Regions from separate parts of the Paenibacillus sp. P36 genome, predicted to be linked through region 2. Evidence: riboswitches for the same ligand, from Rfam matches in the RefSeq annotation. Region 2 holds a riboswitch; the other holds the start of a gene.
The links. Region 2 has a riboswitch for cobalamin ahead of ACKTT9_RS07350 (ABC transporter substrate-binding protein). Riboswitches for the same ligand answer to the same signal wherever they lie in the genome.
Positions count from the first base shown of each region.

Region 1 (7,228 bases), 4.3 Mb from region 2:
TATCGATTGAGGACGCATGGTTAGATCGCTATCCGAACGAGCTGTCCGGCGGGGAGCTGCAGCGGATTTGTGTGGCGAGAGCGCTGAGTACGGAAACACGCTATTTAATTGCGGATGAGATGACCACCATGCTAGATGCTATTACACAAGCGCAAATCTGGCATGCGGTGCTGCGCTGGGCTGAGCGGCAGCGTGCGGGTGTTTTGGTGATTAGCCATGAGCGGGAATTGATTGAGCGGTTGTGTGGGCGGGTGATTAGCTTTCCATTCTAATGAGCTAGGTAAGTTTCCTCTTTCTCCTGCTGATATAGCCATTAACTATATCTAGATATAGCTAAATCCAGTTACTCTATAGCCACAGCTCTATGATATCTTTTTTATAACAAAACGATGCTAAGGAGCAATAGACTGTGGAACAATTACGTAAACAAGACCCCAAAATTGTTGAGGCAATGAATCTGGAGATCGGCCGTCAACGTGACAAAATTGAGTTGATCGCTTCTGAAAACTTCGTCAGCGAAGCTGTTCTGCAAGCAATGGGAACGGTTCTAACGAATAAATACGCAGAAGGCTATCCGGGAAAACGCTACTACGGCGGATGCGAGCATGTCGATATCGTTGAGGATATCGCGCGTGATCGTGCCAAAGAATTATTTGGCGCAGAGCATGCCAATGTGCAGCCGCACTCCGGCGCGCAAGCCAATTTAGCGGTATATTTAGCTGCTCTGAACCCGGGAGATACCGTTCTTGGTATGAACTTGGCGCATGGCGGTCACTTAACACATGGAAGTCCTGTTAATGCCTCGGGTATTTTGTACAACTTTATTCCTTATGGTGTTAGAGAAAGCGACGGGTTGATTGATTACAATGAGGTTCGCAAATTGGCATTCAAGCATAAACCTCGCATGATTGTAGCTGGTGCCAGCGCATATGCACGCATTATTGATTTTGAAGCATTAGGTGAGATAGCTAATGATGTAGGAGCTCTGTTCTTTGTGGACATGGCTCATATTGCCGGGTTAGTTGCGGCAGGGTTGCACCCTAGTCCTGTGCCGCACGCTCATTTTGTAACTACAACTACGCATAAAACGCTTCGCGGTCCCCGCGGCGGTATGATTCTTTGCCGCAAGCCTTGGGCTGCAGCGATTGATAAAGCGGTATTCCCCGGAACGCAAGGCGGACCGCTGATGCATATTATTGCCGCTAAAGCCGTTGCTTTTGGCGAAGCGCTTCAACAAGATTTTAAAACGTACGCTCAAAATGTTGTTCTCAACGCCAAAACGTTATCAGAAGAGCTTTTGGCCGAAGGTGTCAATCTTGTATCCGGAGGCACAGATAACCATCTGATGCTGATCGACTTGCGCAGTCTGGGCATCACTGGTAAAGAGGCGGAACATTTGCTGGATGAAGTAGGCGTAACGGTAAACAAAAATGCGATTCCTTTCGACCCTGCGAAACCGATGGTTACAAGCGGAGTCCGGATCGGAACTCCAGCTGTTACCGCCCGTGGCATGGATCAAGAATCTATGAAAACAATTGCCAAAATTGTGGCGTTAACGTTGAAAAATCCTACGGACGAAGCTGTGCATAACCAAGTACGGGGAATGGTCAGTGATCTGACAGCGCAATTCCCATTATATCCAGGGTTGAGCTACTAAAGTTACAATTGAACAAAGTATTTGATCTTTGGATCAAATACTTTTTTTATTATTAGAAAAAAAGTTGGTGGCATAGTGAAGTATGAATTTCCAGGTGCTTTGCAGAATCAAAAGATTATTTTATCCAAGGAATGTCTCATTGAAGAAGCAAATTGTGTCCTGATTTGTGCATTCTATCAAGGTAAATTGATTCTCGTTAGACATAACAGCCGGGGGTGGGAGTTGCCAGGAGGGAAGAGAGAGAAGGGGGAGCCCGTTCTTCAAACGGTTCGAAGAGAGATGCAGGAAGAGGCTGGAGGAGAGCTGGATGCGATCGAGAGAATTGGGCAATATCTAATTTTTGAAAATGATCATCTAGTATTTGTGAAAAATATTTATATTTCCACGGTCCTTGTTCTTGGAGCGCTCCCGGGCGGATTTGAGACGGATGGTATCATGCTGGTAGATGCGATTCCGCAGCAAGTTGAGATTATGAATGATGAAACATTTAGTCCTTATATGAAGGATAATGTCTATATGATTGTATCCGAATGGATTAAGGATCATCGGTTTATTAGAGATAGTTACAAGGCTTGTCCCGAAGCTATGAAATAAATTATGAAGTAGACAAAACGAAATAAACGATATAACATTAGCGATGACAAAATATAATATGCTAAATAAGGGTGCAAGCATACGATTTGGATGCTTGCTTAATAGGGAAGTTCGGTCAAAGCCGACGCGGTCCCACCACTGTAATTGCCGAGTAACTCTTTCATATGCCACTGACTTGTTCACGAGATTGGGAAGGCGAAAGAGAAGCGATGACGCATGAGCCAGGAGACCTGCCTTTATTTATAGTATGTTACTAATTCTTTGGGGGTGGGAATTAGCAACAAAAGATTATGCTAAGGCATAATTCTTACTATGACACATGTTATTTGTGCGTACTAATGGATGTACAGCCACCCTAGTTTTTTAGGGTGGCTTTTTTGCGCGGTTGTCCAAATTTGGTAGGAAAGAGGAATGACAAGAATGAGTCATCGTTATGTTTCAAAGCCGTTTATTGCACTTTTTATGTCTTTTGTACTCTTATTTTCTTCGCTAGGGGTTTTGGCAGGACCGAGCAGTCAAGCTCTTGCCAGTACAACAGGCCCAAGCTCAATTCGCGAATGGTTGCCAGCACCGGGGCAATTCGTTAACGAGGCTGCTTGGGGAGGAACGGGCGATATTAACTCGAAGTGGACGAATACGCCCGGTTCTACGGGAGTCTCCCTCGGTTCTTTTGGAGGAAGCGTCGTCTACAAGTTTGATGAACCGATTCAGAACAATCCCAAAAATCCATACGGCGTGGATTTCACCGTATTTGGAAATGCCTTCGCTGGTAACGAAGAACCTGCCGGTGTGGCTGTAGCACAGGACGATGGGACAGGTAATCCAGGCCCGTGGTTTTATATTGCTGGATCCGAGCATTACGAAGACAGCACAATTTGGGATTATAGAGTTACTTATACGAATCCCGAGCCGGATTTTACAAGCCCTAATGGTGTCAATGTGCCATGGGTTGATAATCAGGCAGGCAGTGGGGATGTAAAAACCAATGCTTATCATAAACATGCGTATTATCCGATACCTGCAAATTACCCCAATGCCCCATCGGATTTTAACAACCAATCGTATACTTATTCCGGTGTGAAAATAAATGTTAGAAAAAATGCTTTCGGTTATCCCGATACGCACGCGAACGGCAGTGCTCCCTATGATGTTCCTGCTAATCCCTATCTAACATCGCCAGTCAAAGGTGACCCTATCGATATTAGCTGGGCTGTTGACAGTACTGGTAAACCTGTTAATTTAACGAATGTCAGCTTTGTTAAGGTTTATAATGCAGTTCAAATAGACGGTGGTGCCCTGGGTGAAATAGGTGCCGAAGTTACTGCTCTGCAGAAGGTATCCGTCAATGATGCGGTTTATGAAACTGACGATCTTTCAAGCATCGTATTGTCAGGGGTTGGTGCTGACGTAACGAAGCAAGTTACCGTTACTTCTGGTGTTTATGTCTATGAGGATATCCGAATCAATGCGGATAAAATTAAGGTTACGGCTAACGGCACAGCAAGCCAAATTTTCGTCAATAATAAAAGCGGTACTTCAGGTGCATTAATTGACAAAGAAATTACATTGAGCGCAAATAAGGCTAAGATCGTTAGAGTTATTGCTCAAGAAGGCATAAATACCCCTAAGATTTACTACTTGAGTATTATAAAAGAGGCCAATAAAACGGCGTTGAATGCCTCGATTACTGATGTTGAGAGCATGACAAAAGGTAATTATTCAGACACGAGTTGGCAAGCGCTGCAAAATAGTTTGGCAGCAGCCAAACAAGTGGCGGCCGACAGTACGGCAATCCAAGATCAGGTTGACGTCACGTTAGCTAATTTGCTAGCAGCCGTGCAAGGCCTGCAAAATAATGCTCCTCCTATAACGGTTTCTGTCATCATAAATGGTTTCAGCGCAACAGCTGGAAAAATCGTTAACTTAGCTAAAACAGACACTGTTGTTGAAGATGGCTCAACAGCTGCAGCTGCGATTCAGAAAGTACTAGATGCAAATCAGATCTCCGTTGTTAATGCAAGCGGGAATTACATCACGAAAATAGGCGATTTGGCTACAGGTGATGGTGGTACCAAGAGTGGTTGGATGTATTTGGTCAACGGGCAATTTGCCGATGTTGGCATCGCGGATTACAAATTAAAAAGCAGTGACGTTATCTCACTTGTTTACACAGATGACTATGAGCAAGATATAACAACAACAGCCAATAAAACGGCACTGGATGCAAAAATTGCTGAACTTAATGCTTTGCAGCAGGGCAACTATACAGATGCGAGCTGGCTTGTATTGCAAAGCAGCTTAACATTCGCAAAAGCAGTATCTGCAAATACCAATGCAATTCAATATCATGCAGATAGCGCGTTAGCCAAAATAAATGCAGCCTTTCAAAACTTAGTCACGACACCTACGGATCCACAAACGATTGCTGTTTCATTCACTTTGAACGGCACTAGTGCTGCTGCTGGTAAAAGTGTCACTTTACCGAAAACAACCGTAAATATTGAGCCAGGTCATACGGCAGCTTACGTGATTGAGAAGGTATTAAATGAAGCGGGTATTTCCTTTGTCAATGAAAATGGCGCCTATATTTCAAAGGTTGGAAATTTGGCTGCCTTCGATGGGGGACCTTACAGCGGCTGGATGTATTCCGTTGATGGCGTTGATCCAGATGTCGGAATTGCCAGCTACATATTAGACCATAACGCCGATATCGTGCTTCGCTATACGGATAATTACTTGGATGAGAATCCGCCAACAACACCGGGTAATATTACGGTATCTGTCATCGTAAATGGTTTCAGCGCAACAGCTGGAAAAATCGTTAACTTAGCTAAAACAGACACAGTTGTTGAAGAAGGCTCATCAGCTGCATTTGCGATTCAAAAAGTATTAGCTGAGAAACAGATCCCCGTTGTTAATGCAAGCGGAAATTACATCACAAAAATAGGCGATTTGGACACAGGTGATGGTGGTACCAAAAGTGGCTGGATGTACTTGGTCAATGGCCAATTTGCCCTTGTTGGCATCGCGGATTACAAATTAAATAACGGTGACATCATTTCACTTGTTTACACAGATGATTATGAGCAAGATATAACAACAACAGCCAATAAAACGGCACTGAATGCAAAAATAACTGAGCTTGATGCTTTGCAAAAGAGCAACTATACAGATGCAAGCTGGCTTGTACTGCAAAATAGCTTAACACTTGCAAAAGCAGTTTCCGCAAATATCAATGCTATTCAATATCATGTTGATAGTGCATTAGCCAAAATAAATGCAGCCTTTCAAAACTTAGTCACAGCAACAGTTCCAGTGGATCCCAATGACCCGTCCGGCGGTCAGCCTTCAGCAGGTGAAATTCAAGCGGCAATTAACGCTGCTTCTAAGTATTTCCTCACCAAACCAAGCGGGGTAAGCTCAGACTGGAGCGCGATAGGTTTAGCACGCACGGGTAATAAGCTTCCCTATACGTATTATCAAAAACTAGCCAATAGTGTTTCAAGTTCCAAAGGAGATTTTAACTTAGTTACTGATCTTGAACGGTCGATCCTTGGTATAACGGTTACTGGTGGTGACGCATCCCACGTTGAAGGTTTTAACTTGATTGAGAAATTGTACAATCACAGCAAAATGACCGCCCAAGGCATTAATGGTTTAGTTTATGCTCTGCTGGCACTTGATTCCAAAAATTATTCTGTACCGGATAATGCCGAATGGACAAGGCAAAAAATTATCAATCAAATTATTTCTAAACAAAATCAAGACGGAGGCTTTGCTTTAGGCACTGGTAAAAGTGATCCTGATATTACTGCGATGACCTTTACTGCTTTAGCTCCGTATGCGGACAATCAAGCTGTAGTTCAGGCAGACACCCTTACAAAAGCAGCAAATTGGTTGTCTCTGAACCAACAATCCAATGGGGGCTATCTTTCATATGGAGTGGATAGCAGCGAAAGTGTCTCTCAAGCCATTATTGCGCTAACCTCGAATAACATAGATCCAGCAAGTGCGAAGTATGCAAAAAATGGTGTTAATTTACTTGACAAGTTATTCAAGTTCCGTTTGCCAGATGGAAGCTTCTCGCATACAATGCAACTTCGATCGGATGCAATGGCGACGGAACAAGCACTTCAAGCGCTAGCAGCCTATAAGATTTTTAAAGAAGGCCATGGAGAACGGTTGTATGACTTCACCAAATCACTGCCTGGGTTGGAGGACCCGGCACCCATTCAAGTGCCCCTACCGAGCGGTGATCAGCCTAAAGTAGTTATTCCATCTGATAATCAGAACTATCTCATTCCCATAACGAGTGCAGATGCAAATAAATTAGTTACAGTGGAAATTCCAAAAGATAGTCATTCAAAAGTCCGATTGGATTTGCCAACAGGAACAAGTTTGCCCAGAATTGAGGCAGTCAAAGGCGATCTATCTGTTGTTATTCCAGCAGGCGCCCAGATTACCAGCGGTCAATCATCCGCATTGGAACTGATCACTACCAACGATACATCGGATGCTACATTGAAAAATGCGTTGAATACGGTAATTTCCAGCGCGAAGAAGCTCGATACGGTGTATCATGCGATTACCCTCGGGGGCAATGATCGCATAGAATTTGATCAATTTGTAACTCTGGTTATAGCGGGTATGAAAGGCAAAGAAGCTGCCTATATTCAGAATGGATCAACGAAATCAATCGAGAGGTTCTCGAGCGACGCTGAGGGATTGGCTAGTGGTAAAAATGAGTATGCGTACGATAGTGGCAATGACCTTATCATTAAAACGAAGCATTTTACAGATTTTGTCGCTTTTACTACGAGCGATGTTACTACTGGTCCAGGGAATGGCGGTGGGGGCACTACTCCGCCAGCAACAAAGTATGTAACGCTATCAGTAGATAAGCTTACAATTAATAAAGGTTATGTCGTTTCTGAAACTAGCGTAGAACTGAAGACTGATGATACGGCATGGAGCGTG
Region 1 is NZ_AP038372.1:5,976,147-5,983,374, reverse strand. It holds gene ACKTT9_RS26735 (ABC transporter ATP-binding protein) at 1-272, shown strand, start outside; gene glyA (serine hydroxymethyltransferase) at 410-1,657, shown strand; gene ACKTT9_RS26725 (NUDIX domain-containing protein) at 1,733-2,251, shown strand; cobalamin riboswitch at 2,304-2,504, shown strand; gene ACKTT9_RS26720 (DUF4430 domain-containing protein) at 2,672-7,228, shown strand, end outside.
Region 1: linked by a shared signal. The riboswitch ahead of ACKTT9_RS26720 (DUF4430 domain-containing protein) and the one ahead of ACKTT9_RS07350 (ABC transporter substrate-binding protein) in region 2 are both predicted to bind cobalamin.

Region 2 (7,228 bases):
GCCCACAGCCTCAAGCATCTTCGCATGCCCCTGCTCTTGAGATAAGTGCGAGGCGAGCATGTAGGACGCGCTTAGCGGGGCTAATCGGCTCGCCACGAGCGCTGCTGCCGACGAGATGTAGCCGTCGACGACAACCGGGCACCGATTCTTCGCTGCGCCAAGAATCACGCCAACCAGTCCGGCGATCTCCAATCCGCCGACCTTGCTTAACACTTCAAGCGCGAAGTCGCCGCTTGTGCTGATCGCGTTGTCTTTCGCAGGATGAAGTCCGTTCACGTGGAGCGCCTTGTTGACAACCGACCGCTTATGCAGCCATTTCGCGTCGTCAATACCCGTTCCGCGGCCTACGGATATTTCAGCATCCACACCGCCCAATGCGCATAAAATCGCCGCGCTAGCCGTTGTGTTGCCGATCCCCATCTCACCGGTCGCAAAAAGACGATAACCCTTCTGAGCCAGGTCATCCACTAACTCAATGCCCGCCTCAATCGCTTGTACGGTTTCTTCTAACGTAAGCGCTGCTTCGCGCGCCATGTTGCGTGAACCTTTTCTTACCTTGCGTGAAACGAGGTTCGGATGCTCCAGATCCGCGTTAACCCCCATATCGACGCAAACAACATCTGCTCCTGCATGTCTGGCCAGCACATTAACCGCTGCACCGCCATGAAGGAAGTTCAGCACCATCTGCGGCGTGACTTCCGCTGGGAACGCGCTAATGCCTTCTTCACAAACACCATGGTCGCCTGCCATGACAATGACCGCTTTTTTATCAAACAACGGCTTCACTTCACCGGTAATCCCGGCAACTTGTCGCGCAATATCTTCCAGTTTGCCTAAGCTCCCCTGCGGTTTGGTCAATTGATTCAAATGATCATTCGCCTGCTTCACCACATCTGCATGAATAGGCTCAATTGCACTGATCATCGTTTGCAAATTACTCATCATCCATTCCTCCGTTACCAAGTTCATTATTTTCCCGGCTGCAATAAAATCTGTGGTGCTTGGTTCGTTGGGTGCTGCAGAACAATAGGTTCAGTTCCATAGACCTCTGTAATTAATTTGCTTGTAATAATCTCATCGGGTGTTCCAATCGCTGCCAATTCTCCGTTATGTATCACCATTAACCGTGTACAGTATTGCGCGGCCAAATTCAAGTCATGCAGAACCGCCACTACGGTTAACTGCGACTCGCGCTGCCATTCACGAATATAATCCATCATCTGTACTTGATACCCAATATCCAAAAAGGTTGTAGGCTCATCCAACATAAGCAAACGAGGTTGCTGAGCCATGACTTTTGCAAGCGCGACCCGCTGCCTCTCGCCGCCGCTGAGACGCTCAATCGTTCGTTCAACAAGCGGTTCCAACTGCAGTTTCCGAATAATCGCCTCGATGAGTTGCTCCGCTTCCACGGTATCCTCGCCAAGCCAATTTTGAAAAGGATAACGGCCCATCTCCACGACTTCGCGAATCGTGAATCCAACCGGCGGCAGTGCATCCTGCTGCAAAACGGCCAGCCATCTGGCCAGTTCCTTTCGTGAATAGGCCGACGCCAGTCGACCATCCAGCTCTACCGAGCCATTTTTAACCGGATCAATCCCGGAAAGAAGGCGTAGTAACGTCGATTTCCCGCTGCCATTTGGCCCAATAATCCCAAAAAACTCACCATGTTGAACCTCAAAGCTTATATTTTCAAGTACCGGCCGTTCATGAAAGCTTTGGGAAAGCTGCTGCACTTTAATCATCGTTTTCAACCTCTTAACGTTTTCTTATCCTTATGTAGCAAATAGGCAAAAAATGGCGCCCCCAAAAACGCTGTGATAACACCAAGCGGAATCTCCGTCGGACTTAGCAAGGTACGAGCGAGCGTGTCCGCCCACAAGACATAGATACCGCCGCCAATCGCGGACAAAGGAATAATAAGACGATAGTCCGGACCGACGATCAGACGAACCAAGTGCGGAATGATGAGCCCTACGAAGCCGATAACACCTGCTACAGAGACAGCTGCCGCCGTAATAAATGTAGCAACAATTAGCACAATCAGCTTCGTGCGTTCTACATTTACTCCCAAATGGGAAGCCTGCCGCTCTCCCAACGCAAGCAAATTCAATGATCTTGCATAACTAAGCAGTATTACTAAACCTATGACTAAATATGGCGAAATAATCGTTATGTACGGCCAGCCCCGCATCGCCAAACTGCCCATTAACCAAAAAACAATTTCATTAATGACCTGCTTAGAAATCGAAACCATAAAGGAAACAATCGCGCCAAGAAAAGCCTGCATGACAACGCCGGACAAAATAAGCGTCTCCATCTTCAGCTTGCCATCGATCTGAGCCAGCTTAAGCACAAGGAAAAGGGAAATAAGTCCCGTTACAAAAGCAACAATCGGAACCGACCATTGCCCGAACAAAGCCATCTGCAGACCAAAATAGATTAAAAACGCCGCCCCGACCGAAGCGCCTGAAGAAACCCCAAGTGCGTATGGATCTGCAAGCGGATTGCGCAGCACGCCCTGGAAAGCAGCTCCGGCAACGGAGAGAGAGGCCCCTACCAGAATCCCCAGCAATACGCGAGGCAAACGAACCTTATTTATGATTTGCTCCGCAGACTGCTGCCAAGTGACGTCGATATAGTCGCCAGCCCAAGGAATATGCTTCCCTAGGATGCCTGCAATTTGGAGTACTGGGAGATTAGCTGTTCCCAGCGATAAACTTGCCAGAATAGAAAGAAGAAGGAGTATACCCCCTACTCCTCCCCATAGCATTAGTTTTTTTTCATTTATTTCACCAGTTCAGGATAAATGCCTTTCGCCATTTCCAGCAGTCCATCGGTCAATCTCGGTCCCGGACGGCTCAGCAGGTTCTGGTCAAGACCGATTACCTGTTTGTTCTTTACAGCTTCAATAGCATCCCAACCGCTTCGTGTGCGAATAATTTCATCAAGCGACATTTTGCTTTTGGTATCTACGACACCATTCGCAAAGAGAATAACAGCCGGGTTTTGTGCGATAATTTTCTCTTCGCTGATTTGATACCAGCCTTTACCGTCGCCAGCTACATTAATGCCGCCCGAAAGTTTGATCAGCTCATCCATAAATTCGCCGCTGCCGACGGTCCAGCCCGGACTAAATTCTATGTATACTTTTTTCTTGTTTTCCTGCTTTACATCTTTCACGGCATCGACAACCTTCTTACGATCCGCTTTCATCTTGGTGACGATTTTCTCAGCTTGTTCCTGACGATCTGTAATCAAACCATAGGTTTCAATGTTTGCAATCGCATCATCCAACGTCTTGGGTTCCACTTTAAACACATTGATGTTCGATTCCCGCAGTTTTTCAACCGTGTCCGCTTTCATCGAGACACCTGTAAAGACAATATTCGCATTAGTCGCAATCAAAGCTTCCTGGTTCGGCTTCGTGATACTTCCCAATTTGGGCTTGGACTTCGCTGCTTCCGGATAATCATCGAAATCGGAGACGCCAACAATCTTATCATCCAATCCAAGTGCAAAAAGTGCTTCCGTTTCTGCAGGAGAAACCGATGCGATCCGCTCCGGCGCCTTGTCAAAAGTGAATTCTTTCCCCGTTGCATCTTTAATTTTCAGCGGATACGCCGTCTTTTTGGATGTCGCAGCTGTTGTTGCAGCAGGAGTAGGCGCCGTCGTTGACTCTCCGCCAAGCTTAGATGGACTGGTAATTTCCGCTTCTTGCTTACCACAAGCCGCTAAGCTAACCGCTGTCGCTAAAGCAACCGATAAGAGGAGTGCCCTCTTGATCCCGTTCTTTTTCATTTGCATGGTGTAACCCCTCTCTCTGAAACCTGTGATTTCGATAAATCCCAAATAAAAAACCCCTCTGTTCCTAAGGAACAAAGGGGACGATAAATCGCGGTGCTCAGCAACGAATCCGTTGCTTCCTGATTTAAAGCGATCCTTTTCCTCGAAGGATGTCGTAACGGCACCATGGCAGGTATCCTGGCTCCCCGGCAATACTTCTCTTCCGGATTACAGTGGCGGGACCGCGCCGGACTTCAACCGGCTTCCCTTTTAAGCGACAATGAAATTCATATGTGAATTCGTTGCCGGCACCAATGGCTGCATATTTGACTATCAATCTAATTGTCGATTATAGACTTCTTGCTACTTTTGTGCAATAACCTTGAGTACTTGCTTAGCTTCCTCCATTTTCGGGGCATTGACAGGAATGAAAGCAATAAGTCCTTTTCCTTCGAAGCCTTGCTCCTTCATCCACTTGTTGCCTGAGAGCGGAATTCCATACAGATGCTTTTCGGCAGGCTTGCCCTCTTCCGCAATTTCGATAACACCGTCCGGATAATCCGAAGGGTTAATCGTCTCGTCCAGAGAAACGAACCCTGCTTGATTGCTTAATGTTTTAAATTGGTCATCCGCCAGGATGAAGATGCCGTTTCCGCCTGCCGCCAATTCAACGATCATTTTTTCCATGGAGAAAATGGGAGAAGTATTCAGCTTAACGGTAGGAGTCTCGCCGATCTTCGTTTTCAAAGATGCCTCTAGCTTCTCACCTGCATCACTTGGAAATCCATTTTGACCCATGACAAAGATAGAAACATCCGGCTTTGGTCCTCCACAACCCGCAACTATCACCATAAGTGCTGACACTAGCATGACCATTAGAAATTTCAATTTCATGATGTAAGAGTACCTCCGTATACGAATCTAAATATATCGATAGTCGCGAGAAAAGTCGGCTTTCACCGACTTTTCTTCCAATTATTCATATATTCATTTATTTTGAGATCAAGTATCGTACTGAGTTCCACGACAGATTCGGATGTCATTTCTTCTCCGTCCAGAACCATCTGTTCTAACCTGCGTCGCAGAGAATGAATCTCTTCTTCTAATAAGTTTAGGGAGTTACGTTTCTTAGCACGCTTAGTCAACCAACGTTGTTCGAAATCTTGTTCATTAATTTGCAGATGTTTTCGATAGGTTGATAGTTGGTATTCCATGAAAGCCATGCTCATCCCTCCTTACTACAAGAATACCAGTTTTCATGAATAATTAACATAGATTTTTCAGTTTGAATCACAAATTTCTTAGAAATTTTCCAATTCTCTCTAAAGCTTCATTCAGTTGAGATACACTATAGGCATAAGAGCAGCGTAAGAAACCTTCCCCACCTAAGCCGAACACATCTCCTGGTACAGCAGCAACCTTAGCTTCGAATAAAAGCCGCTGGGCAAATTCGTCTGAAGTAAGTCCTGTGGCAACAACGCTCGGGAAGGCGTAGAAAGCACCCTGCGGTTCATGACACTCCAGTCCAATATCGCGGAACCCTTTGACGACCAGGCGCCTGCGTTGATTGTAAGACTCTATCATACGGTCTTTCTCTTCCAAACCATTTGTCAAAGCCTCATGTGCAGCTACTTGACCCATCACAGGTGCGCACATCACCGTATACTGGTGAATTTTGGTCATTGCGGAGATCAACTCTCGGTGACCGCATGCATATCCCATTCTCCAGCCAGTCATCGCAAATGCTTTGGAAAAGCCGCTAACTAGAATTGTCCGATCCTTCATGCCCGGAACAGCTGCAAAACTTACATGCTTCTGCCCATAGGTCAATTCCGCATAAATTTCATCCGAAATCACAATTAGATCGTTCTCTTCCACAACTTTGGCAATTGGCAGCCAGTCCTCATAAGTCATAATGCCGCCAGTAGGATTGCTTGGATAACATAGAATTAAAATTTTGGAGCGTGGCGTAATGGCATCACGAAGCGCCTTCTCTGTCAGTTTGAACTGATCCTTCGCGAATGTTTCGATTCCGACTGGAACGCCGCCGCTAATACTCGTAATAGGCGAATAGGAGATGTAGCAAGGTTCTGGAATCAGAATCTCATCCCCCGGCGTAATCAAAGCACGCAGAGCCAAATCAATGGCTTCACTGCCTCCGACGGTCACAAGGACTTCATTCGACGGCTCATATTTCACTTTAAAGGATGTGTACAAATAATCCGCAATCGCTTCGCGAAGCTCAGGAATCCCTGAGTTTGGCGTATATTTCGTTCTGCCGCGCTCCAAAGAGTAAACGGCTGCTTCACGAACGTGCCAAGGGGTTGAAAAATCCGGCTCCCCCACACCAAGGGAAATAATATCATCCTTGCTGTTGCTTACTAGATCAAAAAACTTCCGAATACCTGAAGGCTTCATTTCACGTACGGCAGGAGCAAGGTAGCCCTGCATCGATTTCACTTTGTTCGGCTCTACGATTGTCTCATTTTTGATCATGGCTTTACCTCTTCCTTACGGAGAGACAAGCATCCGATGATCATCAGCCTGATCCTCGAAAATGATGCCGTCTTGTTTGTATTTTTTCAAGATAAAATTCGTTTTGGTTGAAAGCACGCGATCAATTGGCGATAGCTTGTTAGAAACAAAAGAAGCGACTTGTTTAAGCGAATGACCTTCAACCTCTACAAGTAAATCATAAGCGCCAGACATGAGATAGACAGATTTGACCTCTGGATATAAATAGATCCGTTCCGCAATAGCGTCGAACCCGCGTCCGCGTTCAGGCGTAATTTGCACTTCAATCAGGGCGGTAACCTTTTCGTCATCTACCTTGCTCCAGTTAACAACTGTCGCGTACTTGACGATGACCTTATCCGCTTCCATCTCGCTTATCGCTCGCGCCACCTCGTCCTCCGCCGTTCCTAACATTGTGGCGATGAGTTCCGCACTCCGGCGGGCGTCTTCTTTCAGTAATTCGAGAATTTTAAGCTTCAAAGCATCCATGGTTAACCAACCTTTCTGTGATCGTATTCATTCATCCTTTAATCTTACAATGAATTGCTGTCCTAATTCAATTACTCCGCTCATCAAATTTTCAGATAATTTGTGTATAAATGAATTTTCCTGCATGAGAATAACAAAAAGCCGCCTGATCCAGGCAGCTTATTATTTATACACCCCGTTTAGATGCCAGCTTTCAGCAATTTAGCAACGGTATGTTCAATTTCACGGTGTTCATACGTAGGCCGCACATGGATACTCGGTTCTCCGGCCATACAGCCGATCCCGACAAGCGTATTATCGTCATACACAGAAATCACATTCTGAGACTCCAGCTGATTCCAGTCCACTTGGTTCTGAGCACCGGTTGTTATGCATTCATTTGTATATGACTGTATAAAATCATGAAGTTGATCATTTTCGGGATGTCCATTAATATAGG
Region 2 is NZ_AP038372.1:1,569,184-1,576,411, reverse strand. It holds gene cobT (nicotinate-nucleotide--dimethylbenzimidazole phosphoribosyltransferase) at 1-945, opposite strand, end outside; gene ACKTT9_RS07360 (heme ABC transporter ATP-binding protein) at 969-1,745, opposite strand; gene ACKTT9_RS07355 (FecCD family ABC transporter permease) at 1,751-2,773, opposite strand; gene ACKTT9_RS07350 (ABC transporter substrate-binding protein) at 2,788-3,807, opposite strand; cobalamin riboswitch at 3,957-4,117, opposite strand; gene ACKTT9_RS07345 (hypothetical protein) at 4,150-4,680, opposite strand; gene ACKTT9_RS07340 (aspartyl-phosphate phosphatase Spo0E family protein) at 4,743-5,009, opposite strand; gene ACKTT9_RS07335 (aminotransferase class I/II-fold pyridoxal phosphate-dependent enzyme) at 5,077-6,282, opposite strand; gene ACKTT9_RS07330 (Lrp/AsnC family transcriptional regulator) at 6,298-6,789, opposite strand; gene ACKTT9_RS07325 (hypothetical protein) at 6,969-7,228, opposite strand, start outside.